3 regions of the Streptomyces sp. NPDC058620 genome follow, and region 3 is predicted to be linked to each of the others. Evidence: riboswitches for the same ligand, from Rfam matches in the RefSeq annotation. Region 3 holds a riboswitch; each other region holds the start of a gene.
What was found. Region 3 has a riboswitch for thiamine pyrophosphate ahead of ACFWSK_RS06740 (thiamine ABC transporter substrate binding subunit). Riboswitches for the same ligand answer to the same signal wherever they lie in the genome.
Positions count from the first base shown of each region.

Region 1 (10,250 bases), on a different contig from region 3:
AGCCGCAGGGACGTCCGCATGACGGGGATGTGCTTCTTGCGGGCCAGGTGGAAGGCGGCGATGCCCACCATGAACGCGCCGCCGACGAGGAAGGCGGCCGTGATGGTGTGGAAGAACTGCGTGAGCGCGGTGTTCTGGGTGAGCACACTCCAGAAATCGGTGAGCTCGGCCCGGCCGCGTTCCTCGTTGATGCGGTAGCCGACCGGATGCTGCATCCAGGAGTTGGCCGCCAGGATGAAGTACGCGGAGAGGATGGTGCCGAGGGAGACCATCCACATGCAGGCGAGGTGGATCTTCTTCGGCAGCTTGTCCCAGCCGAAGATCCACAGCCCGATGAAGGTGGACTCGAAGAAGAACGCGATCAGCGCCTCGAAGGCGAGCGGGGCACCGAAGACGTCGCCGACGAAGCGGGAGTAGTCGGACCAGTTCATGCCGAACTGGAACTCCTGGACGATGCCGGTGACGACACCCATGGCGATGTTGATCAGGAAGAGCTTCCCCCAGAACTTCGTGGCTCTGAGGTACTTCTCGTTGCCGGTCCGCACCCAGGCGGTCTGCAGGCCGGCGGTGAGCGCGGCGAGGGAGATCGTCAGAGGGACGAACAGGAAGTGGTAGACGGTCGTTATGCCGAATTGCCATCGCGCCAGGGTTTCCGGCGCCAGAGCTAGGTCCACGTCGTCGTTCTCCTTACGGGGCCGTGTTCACAGGGGTGCTTTGCCCCACTTATCCCTCTGATCAAGGGAGGAACCGGGACACGCTTGTGAACGCGTTCACATTCACAAGCATTATGGCGCACACGCTTTCGGAACGTTCGATCGGGGGGTCCTTCCCGGCCATCCGGGCAGCCGGCCCCCGGCACCGCACAGCACAAGGGCCCCGGACCTCGCCATCGAGGTCCGGGGCCACCGGCACGCACAGAACGGAGCGGCTACGGCCGGAAGGCTCCGCAGCGGCCGCGCCCGCGGCTCACCATTCCTGGCGGTACGACTCCGTCACCTTGAGGAACACGTCATTGGCCTCGGACTCCCCGATCGTGACCCGCACTCCCTCACCCGCGAACGGCCGGACCACCACACCGGCCCGCGCGCACGCGGCAGCGAAGTCGACCGTACGGTCCCCGAGCCGCAGCCAGACGAAGTTGGCCTGGGACTCCGGAACGGTCCAGCCCTGCCGCACCAGCTCCTCCTGGACCCGGTTGCGCTCACAGACCAGCGTGCCGACCCGGCCCATCAGCTCGTCCTCCGCACGGAGCGAGGCGACGGCCGCGTCCTGGGCGAGCTGGCTGACCCCGAAGGGGACGGCCGTCTTCCGCAGCGCCGCCGCGACCGGCTCGTGGGCCACCGCGAACCCGACCCGCAGCCCGGCCAGGCCGTACGCCTTGGAGAAGGTCCTCAGCACCGCGACATTGGGCCGGTCCCGGTAGATCTCGATGCCGTCCGGCACCTCGACGTCCCGGATGAACTCCTTGTACGCCTCATCGAGCACCACCAGCACATCGCTCGGCACCCGGTCCAGGAACCGCTCGAGCTCGGCCCTGCGGACCACCGTGCCCGTCGGGTTGTTCGGATTGCAGACGAAGATCAGGCGCGTCCGGTCGGTGATCGCGTCCGCCATCGCGTCCAGATCGTGCACATCACCGCCGGTCAGCGGCACCTTCACCGAGGTCGCTCCGCTGACCTGCGTGATGATCGGGTACGCCTCGAAGGAGCGCCAGGCGTAGATGACCTCGTCCCCGGGGCCGGAGGTGGCCTGGAGCAGCTGCTGCGCCACGCCGACCGAGCCGGTTCCGGTGGCCAGGTGCGAGAGAGGAACACCGAATCGGTCGGCCAGCTCGTTCATCAGACCGGTACAAGCCATGTCCGGGTAGCGGTTGAAGTTCGCGGCGGCGGCGAGCGCGGACTCCATCACCCCGGGCAGCGGCGGAAACGGGTTCTCGTTGGAGGAAAGCTTGAAGGCGACCGGTCCGCCGGCCGCCGCCGGCTTGCCCGGCACATAGGCGGGCACGCCGTCCAGCTCGGCGCGCAGCTTGGGGCTCGTATCGCTCACCGCAGGTCCTCCTCGACCATCCGTGCACATCAATACTGCTCACCTTATGAGGATTCGGCTCCGCTGCGAATGGCCGGAGCCGGGATTCGTCCCCTGTGCCGGGAAGCGCACGGAATGGTCCCTCACGCGTCCGCCCAGCCGAGGGGGAGCGTTTCCCATCCCGCCGCGCGCCGGTGGCTCACTCCGTGGCGCGCATCCCTCGAAGAGGTGAGTTGAGACCTCTTCGAGACATCGGCCATTCAGCAGGCCCATCGACTTCGGCACATGACACACTGATGCCCAGCCTGCCAACTCCCGTGTTTTCCAAGGCATTTAGCATCAAACGATCATGCAGAAACGTGCCTGTCAACGGGTGAATATGCGACCGGCCCAACTACCCGTCCGAGCCCTACTATCGGCTCGCCATGACAGCAGCAGGGAAGCACCAGGTGAGCCGGACAGAGACGCCCCGGCGCAACGGCCGGCAAGGACGGGCGGGTATCCGGGATGTAGCCGCCGCGGCCGGGGTCTCCATCACGACCGTCTCCGACGCGCTCAACGGCAAGGGCAGGCTCCCGGACGCCACCCGCCGACATGTCCGCGAGGTCGCCGAGCGTCTGGGCTATCGCCCGTCCGCGGCGGCCCGAACCCTCCGTACGGGCAAGTCGGGTCTCATCGGCCTGACCGTGACCACGTACGGGGATGAACCTTTCACCTTCACCGAATTCGCGTACTTCGCGGAGATGGCCAGAGCCGCCACGTCCGCGGCGCTCGCCCGCGGCTACGCCCTCGTCATCCTCCCCGCCACCTCCCGCCACAGCACCGTCGACGTCTGGTCGAACGTCGCACTGGACGGCACCGTCGTCATCGACCCCTCCGACCAGGACCCGGTCGTCACCGAACTCGTGCGCCAGGGCGTGCCGGTCGTCTCGGACGGCCGCCCGGCCGGGTCGCTCCCGGTCACCGCCTGGGTCGACAACGACCACCGGGCCGCCGTCCTCGACCTCCTCGACCACCTCGCCGCCGCCGGAGCCCGCCGCATCGGCCTGCTGACCGGCACCACCACCGACACGTACACCCGGCTCTCCACCACCGCCTACCTCCACTGGTGCGAGCGCGTGGGCCAGGACCCGGTGTACGAGTCCTATCCGGCCCACGACCCGTGTGCGGGCGCGGTGGCGGCCGACCGCCTCCTGGCCCGCCCCGACCGGCCCGACGCCGTGTACGGACTCTTCGACCCCAACGGGACGGATCTGCTGGCGGCCGCCCGCCGGTACGGTCTGCGCGTCCCGGAGGACCTGCTACTGGTGTGCTGCAGCGAGTCCACGGTCTACGCGAGCACCGAACCGCCCATCACCACGCTCTCCCTCAAGCCGCGCAGAATCGGCACAGCAGTCGTCCAGCTCCTCATCGACGCCATCGAGGGCGTCGAACACGACGGTCCGCTCGAACAGGTGATACCGACCGAGCTCATCGTCCGGACCTCGTCACAGCGCCGCCCGCCGCGCACCACGGTCAGTGCTCCGCGCTCCCCGGCCGGGGACTGACCGCAACAATCCGGACCAATTGACCGGTGAACCGTACGTGCGCGCGGATTCACCACCCCTGGTGCGTCACACAGCACGATCCGCATTCCTATGATGGGCGCACGACACCGCGGACCACCTCTACCAGGCAGGGCCCGTCGGGTGTACGGCGGCGCGACGGTGGTGGAGGGGTCGATGACTCAGGGGGCCGGTCAGGAACCCGTGGTGCGGACGGCGACGTTGCGTGACTTTCGCGTACCGCCGTATGCGCAGACGCCCGTGCCCGCGCGCTCGCCGCACCCCGGCAGCGTGGCGATGGACCACGAGCCGCCGGAGGGCTACACGCCCACCGAGCGCGATCTGCCGGTGATCAGGCGCGAGGACACCGTCGAGGTGCACCCCGTCCCCGAGCAGCGGCCGGCCGCCGACCCGGGGCGCGGTCCGCTCTACGTCGTCGGCGACGTCCACGGCTATCTGGACGAGCTCCTGGCCGCCCTCGCCGAGCGGGGCCTCATCGACGCCGACGGCGCCTGGGCGGCGGGCAACGCCCGGCTCTGGTTCCTCGGCGACTTCACGGACCGCGGCCCGGACGGCATCGGCGTCATCGACCTCGTGATGCGGCTCTCCGCCGAGGCCGCAGCGGCCGGCGGGTACTGCAAGGCCCTGATGGGCAATCACGAACTGCTGCTCATCGGCGCCAAGCGGTTCGGCGACACCCCGGTGAACTCCGGTGCGGGCACCGCGACCTTCCAGGCGGCCTGGCTGCTCAACGGCGGCCAGAAGACCGATATGGACCGGCTCCAGGACGTCCACCTCCAGTGGATGTCCCGGCTCGACGCGGTCGTCGAGGAGGACGGGCATCTGCTGATGCACTCCGACACGACGGCGTACCTCGACTACGGCTCCACCATCGAGGACGTCAACGACACGGTGCACGCCATCCTTACGCGTAACGACGCCGATGAGTGCTGGGACGTCTTCCGCAAGCTGACCAAGCGGTTCGCCTTCCGGGACGAGGGGGGCGCCGAGGCCGTGCGCGCCTTGATGGCGACGTACGGCGGGCAGCGCGTCGTGCATGGTCACAGCCCCATTCCGTACCTGCTCGGCGAGGTCGGCTCGGAGGACGGCGAGGACAGCACGCGCCCCGTCGTGGACGGCCCGCACGTGTACGCGGACGGGCTCGCCATCGCCATGGACGGCGGCGTGACCATGGCCGGAAAGCTACTGGTGGTCCAACTCCCCCTGCATGAATGAAGCAGGCCGGGGAAGACGCATCCTCGACCTGACCATGCCGACCACCGGGCCTATTTACGGAAACCCCCTGTCACCCCGTGCCGTGGGCGCTCTACCATCGGCGTATCAGTCGCAGGCTCTCCTCCGTTTCCGCCCGATTGCCCGGTCCACGCGGTCAGTCAGGCCCTACGGAGCATCGGGGGATGCACATGAAAAGCGCTCCGCACCTGCTGGCCGAGGACCGCCCCGAGTACGAGCGGATTCTCGATGACGCACTGCGTCATGCTCATGAACACCCGGCTCTGGACGGAGTCGGTGACCGGCTCAATCCGGAACAGCTACGCACCATGGCGCTGAACGCCACGGCTCTCATCACCGCGGCCGCCGCCACCGAGTACGAGCACTACGTGAAGGCGCGCGACGAACTGCGCGGTCCCGCCGGTGATCCGGCCCTCGGGCCCGCCCCGGACGAGACGAAGGGCGCGGGCGCCGGTGCAGGCGCCGTGGTCACCGCCCTGGCTCCCGTCCTCGCCGGTACCGCAGCCCTGATCTTCCTGCTCGTCGGCTATCTGCTCCAGGCGCTCGGCCCGGACCTCGCTTTCGCGGCCACGATGGTCACCGCGGGCTGGTTCTTCGGCGCGGTCGCCGCGGCGGCCACCCTGGTCGCCGCCGTCGGACTGCTCACCACGGCCCTGCGCAACGGCGCCACCTCGCTGCCTGCCGAGGACCCGGAGGAGGAGTTGCCGGAGGACGTGGCGCGCGCCAGGGAGGCGTGGCGCCATGCCCTGCTGGAGCGCGGCATCCTGCCTTTCCTGCGGGACGCACTCGCCGACCCGACGGCAGGACCCGCCTCCCGGACGCCGCACCGCTCCCCGAACCGCATCCCGAAGATCGGCTACAGCAGACCGGACTTCTCCGGCCCGGCCGACGGCCCGTCGGCCGGACCGCGCCCGACCTTCACGAGCCCCGACTTCACCAGTCCGGACTTCGGCGGACCCGAGCACCAGCCCGAGTGACCGCTACGCCGGGGACACCCGCACCACGGCGTAGCGGCCGCCCGTCCGCTCAGTCGGCGATCGGCAGATAGACCCGGTTGCCGGCCGCCGCGAACTCCTTCGACTTCTCCGCCATGCCGACCTCGATCTCCGCCTGCGAGCCCCCGTGCTCACGCCGGATGTCCTGCGAGATCTTCATGGAGCAGAACTTCGGGCCGCACATCGAGCAGAAGTGGGCCGTCTTCGCCGGCTCGGCCGGCAGCGTCTCGTCGTGGAACTCCCGTGCCGTGACCGGGTCGAGCGCCAGGTTGAACTGGTCCTCCCAGCGGAACTCGAACCGCGCGTCCGACAACGCGTCGTCCCAGTCCTGCGCCCCCGGGTGCCCCTTGGCGAGGTCCGCCGCATGGGCCGCGATCTTGTACGTGATGACCCCGGTCTTCACGTCGTCCCGGTTGGGCAGGCCCAGGTGCTCCTTGGGCGTGACGTAGCAGAGCATCGCCGTACCCCACCAGGCGATCATGGCGGCGCCGATCCCCGAGGTGATGTGGTCGTACGCCGGGGCGACGTCCGTGGTCAGCGGGCCGAGCGTGTAGAACGGCGCCTCCTCGCAGATCTCCTGCTGGAGGTCGATGTTCTCCTTGATCTTGTGCATCGGGACGTGGCCCGGGCCCTCGATCATCGTCTGGACGCCGAATCGTTTGGCGACCGTGTTCAGCTCGCCCAGCGTGCGCAGTTCGGCGAACTGCGCCTCGTCGTTGGCGTCGGCGATCGAACCGGGGCGCAGTCCGTCGCCCAGCGAGTACGTCACGTCGTACGTCGCGAGGATCTCGCAGAGCTCCTCGAAGTTCTCGTACAGGAACGACTCCTTGTGGTGCGCGAGGCACCAGGCCGCCATGATCGAGCCGCCGCGCGAGACGATGCCGGTCTTACGGCGCGCGGTCATCGGCACGTAGGGCAGGCGCACGCCGGCATGCACCGTCATGTAGTCGACGCCCTGCTCGGCCTGCTCGATGACGGTGTCCTTGTAGATCTCCCACGTCAGCTCCTCGGCCCTGCCGTCGACCTTTTCGAGGGCCTGGTAGAGCGGCACGGTGCCGATCGGTACGGGGGAGTTGCGCAGCACCCATTCACGGGTGGTGTGGATATTGCGGCCGGTGGACAGGTCCATGACCGTGTCGGCGCCCCACTTGGTCGCCCAGGTCATCTTGTCCACCTCCTCCTCGATGGAGGAGGTGACCGCGGAGTTGCCGATGTTCGCGTTGACCTTCACCAGGAACCGCTTGCCGATGATCATCGGCTCGATCTCCGGGTGATTGACGTTGACCGGCATGACGGCCCGGCCCGCGGCGATCTCCTCGCGTACGACCTCGGGCTCGACGTTCTCCCGGATCGCGACGTACTCCATCTCCGGGGTGATGTCGCCGCGCCGGGCGTACGCGAGCTGGGTGACGGGCCGTCCGTCGCGGCTGCGGCGCGGCTGCCGCGGCCGGCCGGGGAAGACCGCGTCGAGGTTGCGCAGTCCGCCGCGGGGCGATGTGTGCTTCAGGCCGTCGTCCTCGGGGCGGCCGGGACGTCCGGCGTACTCCTCGGTGTCTCCGCGGGCGATGATCCAGTTCTCCCGCAGCGGCACGAGGCCGCGCCGGACGTCGGTGTCGATGGTGGGATCGGTGTACGGCCCCGACGTGTCGTACAGCGTCACGTCCTTGCCGTTGGTGAGGTGCACCTGACGAACCGGCACCCGGAGGTCCGGGCGCGAGCCCTGGACGTATCCCTTGTGCCAGCCGATGGACTTTCCGGCCTCGTTATTCGGTGCTTCCTGCGCGTTCTGCGCGTTCTGCTCCGAGGCAGGCGTGCGTGCGTCCGCTGTGGTCATGAGACCTACTCCCTACGCCGGCATTACCCGGTAACAGGTTCGGCGGTCGGCGCAGCCTGTTCCGTACCGGTGTACGGAGGTCAGCGCCCTCTCAGCCCGGTGCTCCGAGCTCCCGCGTGTGCAAAGGTGCCACCACGCTAGCGTCCTTCATGGCGTGCTGAATAGAGGGCCCCTCCCGTTCTTGCGATGATCGCCCGGTGACCTCCTCCCAAAGCGATCCCGAACCGCAGGGCCCCCCGCACAGCCATTCGCACAGCCACGGCCCTGCCGCCCCCGTCTCCAAGCATCTGCGCAAGGTCATCGCGGCCGTGCTGATTCCGTTCGCCACCGCGGTCCTTGTCGGCCTCGTGGCGTTCTGGCCCGGTGGCGCCCCCGCCCACGAACGCACAGGTGTCGGTTTCGACCGGCAGACCCAGTCCGGCAAGGTGGTCCGGGTCGACACGGTGGACTGCGCGGACGTCAACGCCGCGCAGGTGCCGGCGACCGGTGACACCTCGACACCCTCGGGACGCGAGGCGGTCAACGCGCAGACGGGGGACTGCAAGAAGGCCACGATCGAGGTGACGAGCGGCAAGGACAAGGGCCGGACCTTCGCCGAGATCGTCCAGCCGGACGCCCCGAGGCAGCTGCACGAGGGTCAGGGCGTGGTCGTGGCGTACGCGCCCGACGCGCCCCGTGACCTCCAGTACTCGGTGACCGATGTGAACCGGAAGTTCCCGATGGCGCTGCTGGCCGCGATCTTCGCGCTGGTCGTGGTCGCGGTGGGCAGGCTGCGCGGCGTGATGGCGCTGATCGCGCTCGCCGTGTCGTTCGCCGTGCTCACCCTGTTCATCCTGCCTGCCATCCTTCAGGGCTCGAATCCCCTGGTCGTGGCGGTGATCGGGGCGAGCGCCATCATGCTGGCGGCGCTCTACATGTGCCACGGCCTGACGGCCCGTACGTCCGTGGCCGTCATCGGCACACTCATCTCGCTGCTGCTGATCGGCCTGCTCGGCTCGCTCTTCATCGGCTGGGCGAGTCTCACCGGCAACACCGACGACAACACCGGCCTCATCCACGGCCTGTTTCCGGACATCGATATGAGCGGTCTGCTGCTGGCCGGCGTCATCATCGGTTCGCTCGGCGTACTCGACGACGTGACCGTCACCCAGACGTCGGCGGTCTGGGAACTGCACCAGGCGGACCCGACGATGGGGGCACGGAAGCTCTACAAGGCGGGGATCAGGATCGGCCGCGATCACATCGCCTCGGTCGTCAACACCCTCGTGCTCGCCTACGCGGGGGCCGCGCTGCCCCTGCTGCTGCTCTTCTCGATCGCCCAGAGCAGCATGGGGACGGTGGCCAACAGCGAACTGGTGGCGGTGGAGATCTTCCGGACACTCATCGGTTCGATCGGACTGGTCGCCTCGGTGCCGGTGACCACGGCACTCGCGGCGCTGGTGGTCTCCGCGGACCGCACAGGGCTCGGCGCGGAAGGCGGAGCTCCTGCACCCGCACGGACAGGGAGGGGCCGTCGTCGCAAGGCGTAGCGACGGGCGCCCCCTCAGCCGGCGTTCTGTTCCTCGGCGAGAATCCGGCCCAGCGCCTCTTCGAGGTTGCCCTCGAAGTCACTCAGCGTGTGCTCCTGACCCAGCGGGACCAGTTTGTCCGTCCGGTCGAGGAACGCCACAAGAGGCGCCGTGCCGGCCCGGAAGAGCGCACGGTCCTCTCCCACCTGGAGCCGGATGTGTACATCGGAAAGCCCTTCGGGCTCGGTAGGCCCGATGTGCACATCCCCGTCACCGCTGGGGCTGTTGAGACCGTCGAGTAGCAACTCACGGCCAAAAGCCCAGGTGACAGGGGCGTCGCCCGGCAGGTGGAAGGTCATTCGGATCGCATAAGGATCAGCAACCTCGTATCGGAGCTCCACCGGAATACGGAAGGAAAGCTCCTCGGAAACGAGGAAGCTCATCATGACCTCTGCTTGAACCGACTCGCGCATCGTTCAACCCCGCGGTAGATGAAACTGGCCAGGAATGATCCCCCGTGGCCCTATTGACGCCATCGTGGTGCACGCGATAGCAGATCACAAGGAGTGATTTTTCAGATACTGATAGAGAGCACGAGCGAACGCAAGAGATCCGCGACCTCGTTGCGTAGCTGTTCGACTGCGGGGAGCAACCGGTCCTGCTGGTCAAGGGGTATGGAAATGGCCATCGTCGCCACGGTGGTGCCCACCGTGATCGGGATGGCCGCGCAGATCGTTCCCAAGGCATATTCCTGTCGTTCAATGACAGGCTCCATGCGTTCCGTTGATCGCAACCGTTCAAGAAACGACTCGCGATCTCGCACAGAGTGACGAGTCAGAGGCTGCACGGGATGGCGGTCGAGATGGTCCCCGCGGGCGTCCTCGTCGAGTTGTCTCAATAGGCACTGTCCGATCGCGTGCGCGTGACCGGTCTCGCGGAACGCGGCCCATTCATCGACGGCCGGATGGGCCGGAGTGTCCGCGACCGCGATGAGTTCGATCTCGCCCTCGCGGTAGATGGCGCAGTAGACCGGCACGCCGATGGCGTCGCGCCAGCGCGCGAGCGAGTCGGTCATGGCGTTGCGACGGTT
Region 1 covers NZ_JBHXQO010000024.1:59,791-70,040, forward strand. The annotation lists gene ACFWSK_RS21985 (cytochrome ubiquinol oxidase subunit I) at 1-674, opposite strand, end outside; gene hisC (histidinol-phosphate transaminase) at 967-2,046, opposite strand; gene ACFWSK_RS21995 (LacI family DNA-binding transcriptional regulator) at 2,451-3,572, shown strand; gene ACFWSK_RS22000 (metallophosphoesterase) at 3,732-4,805, shown strand; gene ACFWSK_RS22005 (hypothetical protein) at 4,988-5,800, shown strand; gene thiC (phosphomethylpyrimidine synthase ThiC) at 5,850-7,652, opposite strand; TPP riboswitch at 7,645-7,778, opposite strand; gene ACFWSK_RS22015 (YibE/F family protein) at 7,850-9,181, shown strand; gene ACFWSK_RS22020 (SsgA family sporulation/cell division regulator) at 9,196-9,633, opposite strand; gene ACFWSK_RS22025 (IclR family transcriptional regulator) at 9,735-10,250, opposite strand, start outside.
Region 1: linked by a shared signal. The riboswitch ahead of thiC (phosphomethylpyrimidine synthase ThiC) and the one ahead of ACFWSK_RS06740 (thiamine ABC transporter substrate binding subunit) in region 3 are both predicted to bind thiamine pyrophosphate.

Region 2 (10,250 bases), on a different contig from region 3:
TCGGAGGCACCCCTTAGGGTCAATGACATGGCACGAATTGCGGTGATCGGCGCCGGGACGGGCGCGATGGCGGCGGCGGCCCGGCTCGCCGTGGCAGGCCACCGGGTGACGGTGTACGAGCGGTCCGCGACGTACGGCGGCTCGGTCGGCCGGTTCGCCCGGGACGGCTTCGCCTTCGACACCGGGCCGCCCCTGCTGCACCTGCCCGCCGTCTACCGCGATCTGTTCGTGAAGACCGGCAAGGAGTCCCTGGAACAGTGCGTCACGCTGACCCAGGTGGACCCGGCGAGCCGTCATGTCTTCGCGGACGGCATCACGGTGTCGCTGCCGAACGCCTCCCGGGCCGGTGTGGTCGCCGCTCTGGACGAGGCGCTCGGAGCGGGCGCCGGTGGCCGCTGGGGTGCGTTCCTGGACCGGGCCGGGGACGCCTGGGACCGCTCGCGGCGCCCGCTGCTGGAGGAGCCGCTGCGTCCCGACTGGCAGGTCCTCGGCCGTGATCCCTACCCCGCGGTCCGGCAGCGCAGACTGCTGCGCCCGGCCCGGCAGGCGGGGACGGTGGCGGAGATCGGCGCCTGGGAGCTGACCGACCCCCGGCTGGCGGCCCTGCTGGACGGGTACGCCCTGTCGTACGGACTGGACCCGCGCACCGCTCCGGCGAGCGCCGCCCTCGTGCCGTACATGCAGGAGACCTTCGGCAGTTGGTACGTGACCGGAGGCATGAGGGCGCTGGCCGAGGCGCTGTACGAGCGGTGCCTGGCCCGGCGGGTGAGCTTCGTCTTCGGGGCCGAGGTCGTCCGGATCACCGAGAAGGACGGCCGGGCGGCGGGCGTCGAGCTGGCGGACGGGGAGAGCGCCGAGGCCGATCATGTGGTGCTGGCCGCGCAGCCGCGACCTGAGCTGACGCCGGGTCAGGAGCTGTGGCGGGACGGGGACGTGGCGGCACGGCCGCGTCCGGGGCGCGGTGCGGTGCCGGGCCGGTTCCTGGTCCTGCTGTCCTTGCGCGGGGCCCGGGAGCCGGGTGCGGTGCACCGGACCGTGGTGCACGGCTCGGACGCGGAGCGGGATGCCGTCTTCGGGGGCCGGATCGCCGAGCGGCCGACCGTGACGGTGGTGCGGCCCGATGATCCGTCGACCCGCCCGGACGAGGCGCACGAGGCGGTGACCCTGATGGCGACGGTCGCCCCGCACGGCCCGGTCGACTGGACGGACGCGGCGCTGCGCGAGCGGTTCGCGGACACGGTGATCGGTGCGGCCTGCGCCGCCGTGCCGGACCTCCGGGACCGGGTGATCCATGCGGAGGTGCGGACGCCCGCGGAGACCGCGGCGGACACCGGCGCCGAGGGCGGTTCGGTGCCCGCGCCCGCGCTGGCCGGGGCCGACGGCGCCTGGCTTCACCCCGGCAACCGCACCCGGCTGCCGGGCCTGTATCTGGCGGGCGGCTGGGCGCATCCCGGCGGCGGACTGGCGCACGCCGGGATGTCGGGGGCCCTGGTCGCCGGCCTCATCGTGGAGGGCGACGGGTTCCGCGGCTCCCGGTGAAGCCCCGGAGGGGGCCGGCTCAGTAGCGGTACGGCTCGTTCTGGCCGGTGTCGTACCCGTTGCCGTACGGCGCGGGTTCCGCGGGCTCCTGCTGCGGCATCGGCGGGTACTGCTCGGCGTCGCGCTGCTGCGGAACCCAGACCCCGCCCGGCGGGGTCTCGCCGTACTGCTGCGGGTAGGGCTCGGCGTACTGCTGCTGGCCCCCGTAGCTGTCGTACCCGTTGCCGTAACTGTCGTACGAGGCGTACGGCGCGGAACCGCCGGTGGTGCCGGTCCCGATGTACGGGTCGGAGTACGCGGCGTAGCTCTGCCGGTCCGTGCCGTAGTCGTACTGGCCGGCGTAGGTGTCCTGCCCCGGGGACGTGCCCTGCGTGGCGTAGCCGTCCTGGCCGGTGTAGGCGTCCTGGGCGGGCGGACTGTAGTCGGGGTACGGCGCGTAGGCGTCGTACTGGACCTCGCCCTGCTCCGTCCGGCTCCCGCCGGCGCCCGCGGCCGCGTAGGCGGCCTCGGTGTACACGCCGTACTGCCCGGTGTCGTCCGGCAGCGGTTCCGGCGCGTAGACCGCGGCCGGAGCCTCCGATTCGGCCCGGTACTCCAGGTCGGAGACCTCAAGGGTGGGTTCCCTGGTGTCGGCGCGCTCGGCGCCGCCACGGCGGCGGCGGCTCTCGCCGGGGCTGCCCCCTATGGCCCAGCCCGTCGAGAAGCCCCGCCGGAAGGAGAGCGTCACATAGGTCTGACCGGTCGCGAAGGCGATCGCCCCGAGGGCGATCACCAGCACGGACGGGATCAGGACACCTATGACCACAGCGAGGAATCCGGCGAAGGCGAGCAGCCGCCAGCGCAGCCGTGCCTTGTACTGCAGCAGCACCTCACCGAGCAGCCACAACGCCACGATGCCGAATGCGATGTAGAGGACCGTCCAGCCCACGCCCGCCCCCTCCTGCGGCCACCGCCCCGGTTGGTGGCGGGTACGGCCGGTCAGGACTGCTTGTGCAGTCCGAGATTCTCGTAGATCTCGAGCGTTGCCGTTGAGTTGTTGAGCGTGATGAAGTGCAGTCCGGGGACACCCTCGGAGAGCAACCTCGCGCAGAACTCCGTTGCGAACTCGATGCCAATGGAGCGTACAGCGGCGGGATCGTCCTTGGCTGCGAGGATGCGTTCTTTCAACGAGGATGGGAGAGACGCGTTGCTGAGCTGCGCGAATCTTTCGAGCTGTCTGGCGCTGGTGAGCGGCATGACCTCGGGAATGACGGGCGTTTCGCAACCCGCCGCGACCACGCGGTCACGCATCCGGAGATAGTCCTCCGGATTGAAGAACATCTGAGTGATCGCGTAATCGGCACCGGCACGGCACTTGTCCACGAAATGACCGATGTCGGTGTCCCAGTCGGTCGACCGCGGGTGCATTTCGGGAAAGGCAGCGACGCCGACACAGAAATCGCCGGACTCCTTGATCAGCCGGACGAGGTCGGCCGCGTACCGCACACCTCGCGGGTGCCTGACCCACTCGCCCATCGGGTCGCCGGGCGGGTCTCCGCGCACGGCGAGGATGTTCCGGATCCCGGCGTCCGCGTACTGACCGACCATGTTGCGCAGTTCCGCGATGGAGTGGTCGACGGCGGTGAGGTGCGCGACGGGCGTCAGCGTGGAGTCCTCGGCGATCTGCTGCGTCGCCCTGACCGTCCCGGAGCGGGTGGAACCACCGGCCCCGTACGTCACGGAGACGAAGCTCGGGGCGACCGCCTCGACCCGGCGCAGCGCGTTCCAGAGGTTCCGCTCGCCCTTTTCAGTCTTGGGCGCCCAGAACTCGAACGAGTAGGAGGTCTTGCCGGTCGCGAGCAGCTCACGCACGGTGCGCGCGTGATCCGTCCTGGTGGAAGGTGTGCCAAGGGCCATACTGGGAGGTTAACCAGGGCCGGGCGGTACCCCAACCAGATCAGTGCAATTTGCCCGAATTGGCAGGGTTGTTGTCCACCCTTCGGACACCAACCCGGACAGCAGCGCGGCCAACGCTCCGGACGGCGACCCGGACTACGCCCTGCTCAGGCGGTACGTGCCCTGACGCGCTCGGCGAGGTGGGCGGCAGCGGCGGCCGGATCGTCGGCCTCGGTGATCGCCCGTACGACGACGACGCGGCGGGCGCCGGCGTCCAGCACCTCGTCCAGATTGCCCGCGTCGATCCCGCCGATGGCGAACCAGGGGCGCGGCTGGTCGAGCGAGGCTGCGTACCGGACGAGCCCGAGGCCGGGCGCGTAGCGGCCGGGCTTGGTCGGGGTGGGCCAGCAGGGGCCGGTGCAGAAGTAGTCCACGCCGGGCTCGGCGACCGCGGCGTCGACCTCGGACTCGGCGTGGGTGGAACGGCCGATGACCACGTCCTGGCCGATGACGGCGCGGGCGGCGGGCACCGGCAGGTCACCCTGCCCGAGGTGCAGTACGTGGGAGCCGATGGCGTGGGCGACATCGGCGCGGTCGTTCACCGCGAGGAGCTTGCCGTGGCGCTTGCAGGCGTCGGCGAACACCGCGAGGTGGTCGAGCTCCTCCGCGGCCTCCATGCCCTTGTCGCGCAGTTGGACTATGTCCACACCGGAGCTGAGGACGGCGTCCAGGAACGCGGGGAGGTCACCCTGCCGCCTGCGTGCGTCCGTGCACAGATAGAGCCGGGCGTCGGACAGCTGCGCGCGAGGCGTGGACATGGTGAGGTTCCCCCGTCGGTACGGCGGGGTGCGGGCCGGGCCGTGGGGCTCGGCCCGCACTCCGTGTGCGGTTGTCTCGGTCAGACGGCGAGCGCCTGGGCGCGGCGCTTCACCTCCGTACCGCGATTCTCACTCAACGCCTGCGCGGGGGTACCGGGCAGGGTCGGGTCGGGAGTGAAGAGCCACTCCAGCATCTCTCCGTCGTTGTAGCCGTCGTCCCTCAGGACCGTCAGGAGCCCCGGGAGGCCCTTGACCACCTTGTCGCCGTCGATGAAGGCGGCAGGTACCTGGAGCGCCCGGTTCTCGCCGCGTCGTACGGCGATGAGCTGGCCATCCCTGACCAGCTGCCGCACGCGCGTCACCTCGATATCGAGCATTTCCGCGATGTCGGGGAGGTAGAGCCAGGCAGGGACGAGAGCATCGATCTTTGCGTCAATCTCGGTCACAGGGACAAGCGTGCCATCCCGGACCGACAGTCGGTAGCCGGGCCGACCGTAAGGGGGTCACGAGGTGGCATCGGAGCGGGTCAGAGCGTCGCCGCCTTCAGGGGCACGGAGGGGTCGGCGGCCCGCTCCGGGTCGACGCGGGCGCCCGACTCGATGAGTTTGCGCCCCTGCGCCAGGTCGCGCGGGCGGCCGACGGCGAGCACCGCGACCAGCACTTCTTCGCGCAGCCAGCACACCGACCAGGCGGCTTCCGCAGGGTCGCCGCGCCACAGCAGGGTGTCCGCACCGGCGTGGTGGCCCGCGTACTGCACGAACCGGTCGAACTGCTCGGACCAGAAGTAGGGCACCGGGTCGTACGGCTGCGGCTGCCCGTCACCGTCGGTGGTGACGATGGCGGCGGCGACGGTCCGCGGGCCCTGGAGCGCGTTGTCCCAGTGGTGGACGAGCAGACGCTCGCCGTAGCGGGCGGAGGGGAAGGAGGCGCAGTCCCCGACGGCGTACACATCGGGCAGTGAGCTGCGCAGCGCGCTGTCCGCGGTGACCGAGCCGTCCGGGCCGAGTGCGATGCCGGAGCCGGCCAGCCAGCCGGTGGCGGGCCGGGCGCCGATGCCCACGACCACCGCCCCGGCCTGAATCACCCGGCCGTCCGCCAGGACGACGGCGCCGGGTTCGATCCGGGCCACCCGGGCGCCGGTGAGGAGTTCGGCGCCGCTCTGCGCGTACCAGTGGGCCATGGGGGCGGCGACCTCGGCGGGCAGGGCGCCCGCGAGGGGGCGCTCGGCCGCCTCGACGACGGTGACCGCGCAGCCCGCGGCGCGGGCGGCGGTGGCGAACTCCGCGCCGATCCAGCCCGCCCCGACGACCACGATGTCGTGCTGCCGCTCCAGGACGGGCTTCAGCCGCGCGGCGTCGTCGAGGGTGCGCAGGAGGTGGACGCCCGGGACGCCCTCGGACCCGGGCAGCACGATCGGTTCCGCTCCGGTGGCGACGACCAGGGTGTCGTACGGGACGGGGCCGTCCACGGTGTCCAGTTCGTGCGCCCCGGGCCGCAGCCCCGTCACGTCGAGCCCGAGGCGCAGGGTGATGCCGACTGCCTCGAAGTCGATGTCGAAGGCGGAGTCCTCGGCCTTGCCGAGCAGGACCGCCTTGGAGAGCGGCGGCCGGTCGTACGGCTGATGCGGTTCGGCGCCGATCAGCGTGACGGGGCCGGTGAAGCCCTGTTCGCGCAGGGCCACGGCGGTCTGTACCCCGGCCATGCCCGCTCCGACGACCACGACGTGCCGGGTCAGGCGTCCCGCTGTCTGCTGTTCCGTCTGCTCACTCACCCGTCCACCTTAAGCACCTGACGGTTCGTCAGGAAGGTGGCTCCCTCACGACGGCCGGGCCGCGACGGCCCGAGCAGGTCCTTGAGTGGGTCTTACTGACCACGGGTGACGGGGTTTAGGGTGGCCAACGTAAAAGACTCGCGGGAGCCCGGACGCACCGGGCTGAGAGGGAGGCTGGGCGGCCTCCGACCGTACGAACCTGATCCGGGTCATGCCGGCGAAGGGAGGGGCTGGAAGCCCATGCGTGTTCCAAGGAGCGGAAACGGATGCGACGTCCTCGTCATCGGGGGCGGCATCATCGGGCTGGTGACCGCCTGGCGGGCGGCGCAGCGCGGCCTGCGTACGGCGGTGGCCGACCCCGGGCCGGGCGGCGGGGCCGCCGGAGTGGCGGCCGGGATGCTCGCCGCCGTCACCGAACTCCACTACGGCGAGCAGACCCTGCTCGGCCTCAACGTCGCGTCCGCCGCCCGCTATCCCGCGTTCGCGGCTGAGCTGGAGGAGGCGAGCGGTCAGGAGATCGGCTTCCGCGCCTGCGGCACCCTGGCCGTGGCGCTGGACTCCGACGACCGGGCCCATCTGCGCGAACTGCACGCGCTGCAGCAGCGTTCGGGGCTGGAGTCCGAGTGGCTCACCGGGCGCGAGTGCCGCCGTCTGGAGCCGATGCTGGCCCCGGGCGTACGCGGTGGGCTGCGCGTCGACGGCGACCACCAGGTCGACCCCCGGCGGCTGGCCGCTGCGCTGCTGACCGCCTGCGAACGCGCCGGGGTGGTCTTCCACCGGGCCTGGACGCAGCGGCTGACGGTCACGCACGACCGCGCCGCCGGAGCCGTACTCGCGGGAGGGACCGAGCTCCGCGCCGACCAGGTCGTCCTCGCCGCGGGAAGTCTCAGCGGCCGGCTCGCGGGGCTGCCCGAGGAGGTCGTGCCGCCGGTCCGCCCGGTCAAGGGCCAGGTCCTGCGGCTGACCGTGCCACCCGCGTACGCCCCCTTCCTCAGCCGGACGGTGCGCGCCGTCGTCCGCGGCAGCCACCTCTACCTGGTGCCCCGGGAGAACGGCGAGCTGGTCGTCGGCGCCACCAGCGAGGAGCTGGGCTGGGACACCACCGTCACGGCAGGCGGGGTCTACGAGCTGCTGCGCGACGCGCACGAACTGGTGCCCGGCATCACCGAGCTGCCGCTCACCGAGACCCGGGCGGGCCTGCGCCCGGCCTCCCCCGACAACGCCCCGCTGCTGGGCCCGACGGCCCTGCCCGGCCTCCATCTCGCCACCGGACACCACCGCAACGGGGTACTGCTGACCCCGGTCACCGGCGAGGTGATGGCACACGTGCTGACCACCGGCGAGCTGCCGGACGTGGGCCGCGCCTTCACACCGAGCCGTTTCACCCCCTCGCCCTCAGCCACCCCCGTGCCTCAGGAGCAGCCCGCATGACCGAGCATCTGTCCGGCCCCGTTCTGATCTCCGTGAACGGGGAACGCCGAAGCGTTCCCCTCGACACCCCGCTCGACACTCTCGTGGCGACGCTCACCGCCTCGCACTCCGGCGTGGCCGCAGCCGTCAACGAGACCGTGGTCCCGCGCAGCCAGTGGTCCTCCACCGCGCTCGCCGACGGAGACCGTGTCGAGGTCCTCACCGCGGTCCAGGGAGGCTGACCCGATGTCCGACGATCTCTTCACCCTGGGCGGTACGCCCTTCTCCTCCCGGCTGATCATGGGTACGGGCGGCGCTCCGAGCCTGGAGGTCCTGGAGCGCTCCCTGCTCGCCTCCGGCACCGAGCTGACGACCGTGGCGATGCGCCGGCTGGACCCGACCGTGCAGGGCTCGGTCCTCTCCGTCCTGGAACGGCTCTCCATCCGCGTCCTGCCGAACACGGCGGGCTGCTTCACCGCAGGCGAGGCCGTACTCACCGCCCGGCTGGCCAGGGAGGCGCTGGGGACCGACTGGGTCAAGCTGGAGGTCGTGGCGGACGAGCGCACGCTGCTGCCCGACCCGATCGAGCTGCTGGACGCCGCCGAGATCCTCGTGGACGACGGGTTCACGGTCCTTCCGTACACCAACGACGATCCGGTGCTGGCCCGGAAGCTGGAGGACGTGGGGTGCGCGGCGATCATGCCGCTCGGCTCCCCCATCGGTTCCGGCCTCGGCATCCGCAACCCGCACAACTTCCAGCTGATCGTCGAGCGGGCCGGGGTACCGGTGATCCTGGACGCCGGCGCCGGGACCGCTTCGGACGCGGCGCTCGCGATGGAGCTGGGCTGTTCGGCGGTGATGCTGGCGTCGGCGGTGACCCGGGCCCAGGAGCCGGAGCTGATGGCGGGCGCGATGAGGCATGCGGTGGAGGGCGGGCGCCTGGCGTTCCGGGCCGGCCGGATTCCACGCCGCCACTTCGCCGAGGCGTCGTCCCCGGGCGAGGGCCGTGCCGTACTGGACCCGGAGCGTCCGGCGTTCTAGGACACGGCCGGAGCGTGTCCCTGTCACGGCTCGGCTGCAGTAGCCCCCGGAGCTGCCCGGACCGTCGGCCGTGTCGGCGCCGGCTCGTAGACTCGATGCGTGGATACGACCCTCCAGGACCCCATGATCGGGCAGCTGCTCGACGGCCGCTATCGCGTCGACGCGCGGATCGCCGTCGGCGGTATGGCCACGGTCTACCGGGCCATGGACACCCGGCTCGACCGGGTGCTCGCGCTCAAGGTGATGCACCCGGCACTGGCGACCGACGCCTCGTTCGTCGAGCGCTTCATCCGCGAGGCCAAGTCCGTGGCCAGGCTCGCGCACCCCAATGTCGTCGCGGTCTTCGACCAGGGCGCCCAGGGGGCGTACGTCTATCTGGCGATGGAGTACGTCGCGGGGTGCACGCTCCGTGACGTCCTGCGCGAGCGCGGTGCCCTGCAGCCCCGGGCCGCTCTGGACATCATGGAACCGGTACTGGCCGCCCTCGGCGCCGCGCACCGCGCGGGCTTCGTGCACCGCGACATGAAGCCGGAGAACGTCCTGATAGGGGACGACGGCAGGGTGAAGGTCGCCGACTTCGGGCTCGTACGGGCCGTGGGTACCGTCACCGAGACCACCGGCTCGCTCCTGGGCACCGTGTCGTATCTCGCACCCGAGCAGATCGAACACGGCACCGCCGATACGCGGGCCGATGTGTACGCGTGCGGGGTCGTCCTCTACGAAATGCTGACCGGTGGCAAGCCCCACACCGGGGACACCGCCGCCCAGGTCATCTACCAGCACCTCAACGAGGACGTCCCGGCGCCGTCCGCGGCCGTCCCGGGGCTCCCGGTGGAGCTGGACGCTCTGGTGGCGAGCGCCACCGCCCGTAACGCCGAGGTGCGTCCGCAGGACGCGGTGGTCCTGCTGGCCCTGGCACGGGAGTGCAGGGCCGCCCTCACCGACGAGCAGCTCGACGCGAAGCCCCCGCGGGCCCGCGGCGAGGAGCACGACGCCGCCGACGACCGTACGAGCGTGATCCCGCGGGTGCTTCCGCCCGGCCAGGGCACCACCCACCACACGAGCCGGCTGGAGATGCCGCCGTCCCTGCCGCCCCGGCGGACCGGACCCGGCCGACGCGTCCCCTTCGGCGGGAACCCCCGGCGCGGCATAGCCGCCGCGCTCGCCGCCCTCCTGCTGGTGCTGGGCGTCGGCGCGGGTGTCTGGTACATCAACTCCGGGCAGTTCACCCGGGTCCCCTCGCTGCTGGGCCAGAGCCAGCAGACCGCCGAGCAGCGGCTCGATGACGCCGGTCTCGATGTGCAGCGGATCGACCGCGCGTACAGCGACACCGCCGCCCGTGGCACGGTGGTGAGCAGCGATCCGGGTTCCGGCGAACGCATCCGGGGCAACGACTCCGTGCGGCTCGTCGTCTCCCGGGGCCCGGAGATGGTGGACGTGCCCGATGTCCAGGGCGTCGCTCTCGCCGAAGCCAGGCGCGACCTGAAGGAAGCGGGTCTGGTCCCCGGGAGGGTGACCCGGGAGTTCAGCGAGGACGTGGCGCGGGGCGATGTGGTCCGTACGGACCCCGGGGCCGGCACCGAGCGCCACTCCGGATCCGCCGTCGCGCTGGTGGTCAGCAAGGGCAGCCCGATCGACGTCCCGGACGTCACCGGTCTCTCCGTCGAGGACGCCACCCTCGCGCTGGAGGAGGAGGGCCTGAAGGCCGAGGTCCGGCCCGGCCGGGTGAGCTCCGCCGAGGTCGCGGGCGATATCGCCGAGCAGTCACCCGCGGAGGGCGCCGTGGCGGCCGAAGG
Region 2 covers NZ_JBHXQO010000042.1:650-10,899, forward strand. The annotation lists gene ACFWSK_RS28425 (phytoene desaturase family protein) at 28-1,539, shown strand; gene ACFWSK_RS28430 (hypothetical protein) at 1,559-2,467, opposite strand; gene metF (methylenetetrahydrofolate reductase [NAD(P)H]) at 2,518-3,435, opposite strand; gene thiE (thiamine phosphate synthase) at 3,582-4,232, opposite strand; gene ACFWSK_RS28445 (Rv2175c family DNA-binding protein) at 4,313-4,678, opposite strand; gene ACFWSK_RS28450 (NAD(P)/FAD-dependent oxidoreductase) at 4,759-6,003, opposite strand; TPP riboswitch at 6,134-6,246, shown strand; gene thiO (glycine oxidase ThiO) at 6,244-7,434, shown strand; gene thiS (sulfur carrier protein ThiS) at 7,431-7,655, shown strand; gene ACFWSK_RS28465 (thiazole synthase) at 7,660-8,454, shown strand; gene pknB (Stk1 family PASTA domain-containing Ser/Thr kinase) at 8,554-10,250, shown strand, end outside.
Region 2: linked by a shared signal. The riboswitch ahead of thiO (glycine oxidase ThiO) and the one ahead of ACFWSK_RS06740 (thiamine ABC transporter substrate binding subunit) in region 3 are both predicted to bind thiamine pyrophosphate.

Region 3 (10,250 bases):
GAACTGAACCGAGGTGTACGCCATGGTGGCCCCGCCGGACAACGACGTGATCTGGGCGCGTTCCCTGCACCACTCCCACAACGGCTCGCCCGCCCTCGGCGGTGTCTCCGTCGGCATCCGGGACGGCGAGATCCTGGCCGTGACCGGGCCGCGCGGCAGCGGGAAGACCACGCTGCTGCACTGCCTGTCCGGACAGCTGGTGCCCCAGGAGGGCGAGGTCTGGTTCAACAGCGTCCCCGTCCATACCATGGGCCCGCGCCTGCGCGAACAGCTGCGCCGCGAGCGCTTCGCCTGGATCGCCCCCGAACCCCAGCTCGTACCGGAGCTGACCACCTGGGAGAACGCGGCCCTTCCGCTGCTCCTGCGGGGCACCTCGCACCGGGCCGCCAAGAAGGCGGCGCTGGAATGGCTGGAGCGGCTCGACATCGCCACGTTCGCCAAGAAGCGGCCCCACGCGCTGCTCCAGGCACAGCGCCAGCGCGTCTCCGTCGCCCGGGCACTGACCGCCTCGCCGTCGGTGATCTTCGCCGACGAGCCGACCGCGACGCTGCACCGCGCGGACCGCACGCAGCTCCTGCGCACCCTGACGACCGCGGCCCGCTCGCACGGCATCACGGTCGTCCTCGCCACCCATGACGTGGAGGTCGCCGCGCTCGCGGACCGCGCGGTCGCCCTGCTGGACGGCCGCCGCGTCAGCACCGTCACCCTGCCCGCCGTATCCGATACGGAAGGCCGCTCGGCGTGCTCGCTCTCCGTCTGACCCGCGGTACGCATCCCCTGGTCCTGATGCGGCGCCTGCTCGTCGCCGCCGCCTCGGCCGGGGTCGGCTTCCTGTTGCTGTGCACCCTCGGGTACGCCTCCAGTCACCCGGCGCAGTCCACCGGTTCGGTACTGCGCCTGCTGTGGTGCCTCGTCCCGCTGGCGGCCACCGTGCAGTTCGCCGTCGCGGTGGCCCGGACGGACCCGGGCACCCGGCCCCGCCCGGGGCTCTCCGCCATCGGGCTCGGACCGGTCAGGCTCTCCGTGCTCGCGGCCGTCTCCACGGCGGTCTCCACCACGCTCGGCTCGATGGTGGCCCTGCTCCTCTTCCTGCACCTGCGGGGCGATCTGACCGGGCTGCCGTTCGACGGCGGCGCGGCCGAACTGCTGGGCGCGGGCGCCCCGTTGCCGCTGGCAGCCGCCCTCACCCTCCTCGCCCTCGTACCGGTGGCCTCGGCGCTCGCGACCGCGCGCGCCCTGCGCTCCCGGCCCCCGGCGCCCTCCTCCGACGCCTCCGGGGCGGCCGGGGAAGCCGGTCCCTCCGGGGCACCGTCCGGTCTGCCGTGGGGCGTCGCCCTGACCGCTGCCGGCCTCGCGGTCGAGGCGTACGCGAGCCGGGGAGCGCCGGGCAGCCCGTTCCCCCTGCCGGGCAGGCTGGACGCCACCCCGGCCGGTGTTCTGGCCGGCTGGACGCTGACGGCGATCGGTCTGGCCATGGCGGGCCCCGGCCTCACCTACCTCTGCGGACAACTGCTCCAGACCGCGCGCCCGGGAGCCGTACGCCTGCTGGCGGGCCGGGTCCTGATGGACGAGGCGCGCAGGATCGGCCGCCCGATCGGGGTCGTCTGCGCGGTGCTGTCCGGAGTGCTCGCGGCCGCCGCGCTGTACGGGACGGGGCCCCGCCCCTTCGGTCCCCTCACCGCTCTGGGTGCGGTACTCGTCCTGGGCTGCACGACCGCGACGCTGCTGACCTCCGCGCTGGAGGCGAAGCAGGCCCGCGTCCAGACCGCCGACGCCCTGCTCAGGATGGGCGCCCCGGCTTCGGCCCTGCGCAGCGCCACCGCCCTGCGCGCCGGCGCGCTGCTCGCCGTGTTCGCCCCGCTGACCTGGGCAGTGGCGCAACTGGCCGCACTGCCCCTGACCGCCTGACGGGTCCGCACAGCCGGTCTAGGCGGTGTCCGCGAGGACCGTGGCGAGCGTGTCGAAGAACGCCTCCCAGCCGTCCTCCGCCGCCGCGTACTGCTCGGGGGTGAGGTTCCCACCGCGCTGCCGGAACGTCATCTCGGTGGTGCGCCCGCGACCTGTGAACGTGGCGGTGACGATCTCGCCCTCGGACTCGTCGGCCGCACTCGCGTCCTTCAGCGTGAAGACCAGCCGCTCCGGTTCGACCACCTCGCGGTACACCCCGTGAAAGGGCATCTCGGTGCCCGGCACGACGAGGACCAGGCTCCATTCCCCGCCCGGCCTGACATCCATCGACACCCGGTCGAGCGGTACGTCGGCGTGGCCTCCGTACCAGGCCGCGAAGCGTTCCGGCGTCGTCCACGCCTCGAACACCCGCTCCCGTGGGGCGTCGAAGACACGGGTGAGGTCGATCCCCTCGCGTACTGACCCGTTCATGGTCGTGGTCCTTTCCTGGGCCCCCGGGCGGTGCTGCCAGATTCCAGGGGACCAGGCTCCGGAGGGTGCCGCCAGCCGGTCACTCCCCGGACTGCCCCCGGACAGCCGGTGCCAGGACCACCGTCTCGGCCACCTCGAAGGTCACCCCGGCCACTGCGCCTTCCTCCGGGGTGTCCCGCAGCGCACACTCCGCCTCCAGCGCGGGCCCGCGCTCGGGGTGCAGCAGTACGGAGACGTGGTGCCCCCGGAACGTACGCACTCCCACCGTGCAGCGCAGGCCCTCCTCCGGAGCACCGATCCGCACCCCGGCCGGCCGCACCAGCAGCTCGCACGGACCCTGCCACTCCCCTTCGGGCACGGCCACCTTGCCCCAGACCGTGTCCGCCACCGTGCCGGTCACCTCGGCGTCCACCACGTTGTCGAAGCCGAGGAAGCGGGCGACGAACGCGGAGGCGGGCCGCTGCCAGACCTCCAGCGGGGTTCCCGTCTGGGCGATCCGCCCGTCGCGCATCACGACCACCCGGTCGGCGAGCGCGAACGCCTCGCCCTGGTCGTGCGTGACGGCCAGGACCGTGGTGCCCAGGCGGCCGAAGAGCGTACGGAGCTCGACGACCAGACGTTCGCGCAGGCTCCGGTCCAGCTGTCCCAGGGGCTCGTCCAGCATCAGCAGTTTCGGGCTGGGGGCGAGCGCACGGGCGAGCGCGACGCGCTGCTGCTCCCCGCCCGACAGTGTGGCGACGGCCCGGCGCCCGGCGCCCGGCAGCCCGACCAGGTCGAGCAGCTCGGCGACTCCGCGTTCCCGCTCCGCCCGCCCGGCACCGTGCATCCGCAGCCCGAACGCGACATTGGCGCCGACATCGCGGTGCGGGAACAGCTGGTGGTCCTGGAACATCAGGCCGAGACCCCGCCGGTGCACCGGCACCCCGGCCTGGTCGGCGCCGCCCAGCAGCACCCGGCCGCCGTCCATGGGCTGGAGCCCGGCGACCACCCGCAACAGCGTCGACTTGCCGCTGCCGCTCGGCCCGAGCACACAGACGATCTCGTGGTCGGCGACCTCCAGGTCCACCGCGTCGAGCGCCTTCCGCTTCCCGAAGCGGACCGTGGCCGATTCCAGTGTCAGCATCGTCAGAACTCCCCGGATCGGTCGGTGCGGATACGTTCCAGCAGCAGCAGCGAGACCGCGCAGACGAGCATCAGAATCGTGCTGAGCGCCATCGCCTGCCCGTAGTTGAGCTCCCCGGACCGCCCCAGCAGCCGGGCGACCGCGACCGGCAGCGTCGGATTGTCGGGGCGCGCGATGAACACGGTCGCGCCGAACTCGCCGAGCGACACGGCGAACGCGAAGCCCGCCGCGACCAGCAGCGCCCTGCGCACGAGCGGCAGGTCGACCTCGCGCCAGGCCCGCAGCGGCGAGGCCCCGAGCACCGCCGCCGCCTCCCGGAGCCGCCCGTCCACCGCACGCAGGACCGGCAGCATGGTCCGTACGACGAAGGGGACGCCCACCAGCGCCTGCGCGAGCGGGACCAGGATCCAGGAGGTCCGCAGATCGAGCGGCGGCTTGTCGAGCGTGATCAGGAAGCCGAAGCCGACCGTCACGGCGGACACCCCGAGCGGCAGCATCAGCAGCGCGTCGAACCCGCGCACCAGCCGACCCGCCCGCCTGGTGAGCGCCGCCGCGGCCAGCCCGCCGACGACAAGTGCGATGAGGGTCGCGACGAGCGCGTATCGGAGCGAGTTCCAGACGGCTTCGAGCGGCGGAACGAGGAACGTGGAGCCGCTCGCGTCGGCGGACTGCAGCGCGCCGTAGAAGCCGAACCCGTAACCGCCCGGCCCGTCGAAGGAGCGCTCGACCAGCACACCGAGCGGCAGCAGGATCAGCAGCAGGACGGTCAGCAGCACCCCGCCGAGCAGCGCCCACTGCCCGGCGCCACGCGGCCTGCGGGCGGTCTGTTCCGGATCGACCAGCTTCAGAGCGGTCTCGCGCCGCCGTACGGTCCAGGCGTGCACGGCGAGGATCGCACCGACCGCGGCGAACTGCACGAGGGTCAGTACGGCGGCCGTCGGCAGATCGAGGAGCTGGGCGGTCTGCCGGTAGATCTCCACCTCGAGCGTGGAGAAGGCCGGGCCGCCAAGGATCTGCACGACGCCGAAGGAGGTGAACGTGAAGAGGAAGACCATCAGCGCCGCAGCGGCCACGGCGGGCGCCAGCGCGGGCAGGGTGACCCGCCGCCAGGCCGCGTACCGTCCGGCCCCGAGGACCCTGGCGGCCTCCTCCTGCCGTGGGTCGAGCTGCGCCCACAGGCCGCCGACGGTCCGTACGACCACGGCGTAGTTGAAGAAGACGTGCGCGAGCAGGATCGCCCACACGGTGGTGTCGAGCCGCACACCCCACAGCTCGTCGAGGAAACCGCCGCGGCCGAGCAGCGCCAGGAACGCCGTCCCGACGACCACGGTCGGCAGCACGAACGGCACCGTGACCACGGCCCGCAGCAACTGTTTGCCGGGGAAGTCGAAACGGGCGAACACATAGGCGCCGGGCAGCGCGAGGATCAGGGTGAGCGCGGTGGAGGCGAGTGCCTGCCAGGTGGTGAACCACAGGACGTCGAGGATCTCGGGCCGGCCCAGCACCTCACCGATCCGGCCGAACTGCCACCGGCCCGCGTCCTTCAGCCCGCGGCCGACGATCGCGGCGACGGGGTAGGCGAAGAACAGCGCGAAGAACGCGACGGGCACGGCCATCAGGCCGAGCCGCACCGCGCTTCCGCGTACCTGCCCCTTGCGCACGGAGCGGCCGGCTACTTCACCACGAGCGAGGACCACGACCGGACCCACTGCTCACGGTTCTCGGCGATCTTCTCCGGGGCCACGGTCGTCGGCTCGTCGACCTTCGCGCCGAACTCGGTGAAGAGCTCCGGCAGCTTCGCGTCGCTCACGACCGGGTTCACGAACATGTTCAGCGGCATGTCCTCCTGGAACTTCTGACCGATCAGGAAGTCCAGCAGGGCCTTGCCGCCCGCCTCGTTCTTCGCGCCGTCCAGCAGGCCCGCGAACTCGATCTGCCGGAAGCAGGTCCCGGTGGCGACGCCGGTCGGGGCCTCGGCCGGCCGCGGCTCGGCGTACAGCACCTCGACGGGCGGGCTGGAGGCGTAGGAGACGACGAGGGGCCGGTCGGCCTTGGCCTTCCTGCCGCCCGCGGAGCCGGAGAACTCGTCGTTGTACGCCTGCTCCCAGCCGTCGACGACCTTGACGCCGTTGTCCTTCAGCTTCTTCCAGTAGTCCTCGTAGCCGTCCTCGCCGTAGGCGGCGACGGTACCGAGGAGGAAGCCCAGGCCGGGCGACGAGGTGGCGGCGTTCTCGGTGACGAGCAGGTTCTTGTACGCGGGCTTCAGCAGGTCGTCGAAGGACCGCGGCGGCGCGAGCTTCTTGTCGGCGAAGTACTTCTTGTCGTAGTTGACGCAGATGTCCCCGGTGTCGACCGGCGTGACCCGGTGCTTGTCCGCGTCGAGCCGCACGTCGTCCGCCACCCGGTCGAGGCCCTTGGCCTCGTACGGCGTGAACAGGCCGTTGTCGAGGGCGCGGGAGAGCAGCGTGTTGTCGACGCCGAAGAACACATCACCGCGCGGGGAGCCCTTGGTCAGGATCTCCTGGTTGAGCGCGGCACCGGCGTCACCGCTCTTCAGGACCTTGACGGTGTAGCCGGTCTCCTCGGTGAACGCCTTCAGTACGTCCTTCGAGGCGTTGAAGGAGTCGTGGCTGACCAGCGTCACGGTCTTGGAGCCGGAGCCCTTCGCCCCCTCGGAGGCGTCGTCGGAACTTCCGCAGCCCGCGAGAGCCGTGACACCGAGCGCGGCGGCGACCGCGGTCACGGTGATCTTCGTGGTGGTGCTCATGTGATCCTCCTGGAAGTGACCAGGAAGAGACGCGGCCCTGCCCGCTTCCCAGTGATCATCGGGAAGCGGGCAGGGCGCAACAGCTTGAGTAAGGTCCGAACTTCCTACCCGGAATGACCCGGGCGAGGTTCAGAGGGTCTGCGGCCAGCCTGTCCTCGGTGCCGCACTCTCAGCGCTGTGGCGCTCCCCTGTCGGAATATGAAGTTGAATGTGGCGCCCAGGCTACACCGGGCCCCTTCCGCTTCAGCGCTCGGAGGCCGCCAGCTGTCCGCAGGCCCCGTCGATCTCCTGGCCGCGGGTGTCCCGGACCGTGACGGGCACGCCGTGGGCCGCGATGGCCTCGACGAACGCCTTCTCGTCCTCGGGCCGCGAGGCGGTCCACTTGGAACCCGGCGTCGGGTTCAGCGGGATCAGGTTGACGTGCACCCGCTTGCCCTTGAGCAGCCGGCCGAGCCGGTCACCCCGCCACGCCTGGTCGTTGATGTCGCGGATCAGCGCGTACTCGATGGAGATGCGACGGCCGGACTTCGCCTCGTACTCCCAGGCGGCGTCCAGCACCTCCCGCACCTTCCAGCGCGTGTTCACGGGGACGAGCGTGTCACGCAGCTCGTCGTCCGGAGCGTGCAGCGAGACGGCGAGACGGCACTTGAAGCCCTCGTCGGCGAAGCGCAGCATCGCGGGCACCAGGCCCACTGTGGAGACGGTGATCCCGCGCTGCGAGAGACCCAGCCCGTCGGGCTCGGGATCGGTCAGCCGGCGGATCGCGCCGACGACGCGCTTGTAGTTGGCGAGGGGCTCGCCCATGCCCATGAAGACGATGTTGGAGAGCCGCGCCGGCCCGCCAGGAACGTCGCCGTCACGCAGTGCCCGCATGCCGTCCACGATCTGGTGCACGATCTCGGCGGTCGACAGATTGCGGTCGAGCCCGGCCTGCCCCGTGGCACAGAACGGGCAGTTCATCCCGCAGCCCGCCTGCGAGGAGATGCACATGGTCACCCGCTCCGGGTAACGCATGAGGACGGACTCCACGAGCGTCCCGTCATGCAGCTTCCAGAGCGTCTTACGGGTGGTGTCGTCGTCGCAGCTGATGTGCCGCACCACGGACATCAGGTCGGGGAACAGCGCCTCGGCGAGGCCCTCGCGCGACGCGGCCGGAATGTTGGTCCACTCCGACGGGTCGTGCGCGTACCGCGCGAAGTAGTGCTGCGACAGCTGCTTGGCGCGGAACGGCTTCTCGCCGATCGCGGCGACTGCTTCCTTGCGCTCGTCGGGCGTGAGGTCGGCGAGATGCCGCGGCGGCTTCTTGGCTCCGCGGGGCGCGACAAAAGTGAGTTCTCCGGGCTTTGGCATGGTTCTTCCAGTGTCGCAGACAGACGAGTAAGGGCCCGCCGTCCTGTGGACAACGGGCCCTCGCTCACAACTTTGCAGGTCAGACGGTGTGCGGGCGCGGTGTGTCAGCCCGATCCGACGAAAATCACCAGCAGCAGCCAGACCACGGGCGCGGTCGGCAGCAGCGAGTCCAGCCGGTCCATGATCCCGCCGTGGCCGGGCAGCAGCGTGCCCATGTCCTTGATCCCCAGATCGCGCTTGATCATGGATTCGCCCAGGTCACCGAGGGTGGCACTGGCGGCGACCGCGAGACCCAGCAGCAGGCCCTGCCACCAGGCGCCGCCGGCGATCAGGAACTCCATGCACAGCGCGCCTGCGGCCATGGCGAAACTCACGGCCCCGAGCAGACCCTCGCGGGTCTTGCCGGGGCTGATGCGCGGTGCGAGCTTGTGCTTGCCGAAGCGCCAGCCGACCGCGTACGCCCCCGTGTCGCTGACCACGGTCAGCAGCAGGAACGTCAGGACGCGCTGGGGGCCGTCGTCGGCGGCGAGCAGCATCGCCACGAACGTGGCCAGGAACGGCACGTAGAAGGCGGCGAACACGCCGGCCGTGACGTCCTTGAGATACCCCTCGGGCGGTTCGGTCATCCGCCAGACCAGGACGGCGAGCGCCGTGAGCGCCATGGCGACCCAGGCGCCCTCCGCCCCGCGCACGTACCCGGCGACGACCATCGCCGCGCCACCGACCGCGAGCGGCACGAGGGGCGCCTTGATGCCCTTGCGCTCCTCCAGGCGGGAGGTGAGCTCCCACAGACCGACCACGACCGCGGCCACGATCACGCCGATGAAGGCGGCCTTCACGACGAAGAGCGAGGCGACGATGACGGCACCGAGCGCCACGCCCACCCCTATGGCGGCGCGGAGATCACGCCCGGCACGCTTCTTCGGCGGGGGCTGCGGCGGGGTGGACATGGGCTCCTGCGGCATCTCGTCACGGAACAGGGGGCCGCTGACGCGCGCGGCTTCCCTGTCCCGGTCGTCGCGGTTGTCAGCGTCTCTACCTGCGTCGGGAACGTCCGGCACGATGGGCATGGGCCGAGTCTGCTGGGCGTCATGCACATCGTATGCAGGACCCGCCGGAGCGGCTCCCATGTGGGGCGCGCCCCAGTAACCGGCTCCCTGCCGGGCACCCCAGGAAGAGTCGTTCATCAGACTTCGAGCAGCTCGGCTTCCTTGTGCTTGAGCAGCTCGTCCACCTGGGCGACGTACTTCGCGGTGGTGTCGTCGAGCTCCTTCTCCGCGCGGCGCACCTCGTCCTCGCCGGACTCCTTGTCCTTGACGAGCTTGTCGAGCGTCTCCTTGGCCTTGCGGCGGATGGAGCGGATCGAGATCTTGGAGTCCTCGGCCTTGGTCTTGGCGACCTTGATGTACTCCTTGCGGCGGTCCTGCGTGAGCTCCGGGAACGTCACACGGATGATGTTGCCGTCGTTGCTCGGGTTGACGCCGAGGTCCGAGTCGCGGATCGCCTGCTCGATGTTGCGCAGTGCGGTCTTGTCGAACGGAGTCACCACGGCCATCCGCGGTTCGGGAACCGAGAACGAGGCCAGCTGGTTGATCGGGGTCAGCGCGCCGTAGTAGTCCGCGACGATCTTGTTGAACATCGCCGGGTGCGCACGGCCGGTGCGGATCGCGGCGAAGTCCTCTTTCGCGACGACAACGGCCTTCTCCATCTTCTCCTCGGCCTCGAGGAGGATTTCTTCGATCACCACGTGCTCCTGCGTGTCTAGAGTGGACCCGGCATCGTCGGGCCCTGCGGATCATCCTGCGTCGCGTCCTCACCTGCACGGTGTCCGACCGGCAGGCGTTGTCCATCCTTGGGGGCCGTCAGGCCCTGGTGCCCTCGTCACTCACGAGCGTGCCGATCTTCTCACCCTTGACCGCGCGGGCGATGTTGCCCTCGGCGGTCAGCTCGAAGACGAGGATCGGCAGCTGGTTGTCACGGCAGAGCGTGATGGCGGTGGCGTCGGCGACCTTGAGGTCGCGGGCGAGCACCTCGCTGTACTCCAGGGCGTCGAACTTCACCGCGCCGGGGTTGGTCTTCGGGTCGGAGTCATAGACCCCGTCCACCCCGTTCTTGCCCATCAGCAGGGCCTTGGCGTCGATCTCCAGCGCGCGCTGGGCGGCGGTGGTGTCGGTGGAGAAGTACGGCATGCCCATGCCCGCGCCGAAGATGACGACGCGCCCCTTCTCCAGGTGCCGCACGGCGCGCAGCGGGATGTACGGCTCCGCGACCTGGCCCATGGTGATGGCGGTCTGGACGCGCGAGTCGATGCCTTCCTTCTCCAGGAAGTCCTGGAGTGCGAGGCAGTTCATCACGGTGCCGAGCATGCCCATGTAGTCGGACCGGGCCCGGTCCATGCCACGCTGCTGGAGCTCGGCACCACGGAAGAAGTTCCCGCCGCCGATCACTACCGCGATCTCCGCGCCGTCCCGTACGACCGCGGCGATTTCGCGGGCGATGGTGTGCACGACATCGGGGTCGACACCGAGGCCCCCGCCGCCGGCGAACGCCTCCCCCGAAAGCTTCAGCATGAAGCGTCCGGAAATCGTGCCCTCGTCGCGCTTGTGGTCGGCCTGTGTGGCGTCCGCGCCC
Region 3 covers NZ_JBHXQO010000004.1:89,385-99,634, forward strand. The annotation lists gene ACFWSK_RS06715 (ABC transporter ATP-binding protein) at 23-760, shown strand; gene ACFWSK_RS06720 (hypothetical protein) at 742-1,908, shown strand; gene ACFWSK_RS06725 (SRPBCC domain-containing protein) at 1,927-2,379, opposite strand; gene ACFWSK_RS06730 (ABC transporter ATP-binding protein) at 2,459-3,502, opposite strand; gene ACFWSK_RS06735 (ABC transporter permease) at 3,505-5,118, opposite strand; gene ACFWSK_RS06740 (thiamine ABC transporter substrate binding subunit) at 5,175-6,269, opposite strand; TPP riboswitch at 6,353-6,469, opposite strand; gene rlmN (23S rRNA (adenine(2503)-C(2))-methyltransferase RlmN) at 6,513-7,619, opposite strand; gene ACFWSK_RS06750 (phosphatidate cytidylyltransferase) at 7,724-8,806, opposite strand; gene frr (ribosome recycling factor) at 8,806-9,363, opposite strand; gene pyrH (UMP kinase) at 9,482-10,250, opposite strand, start outside.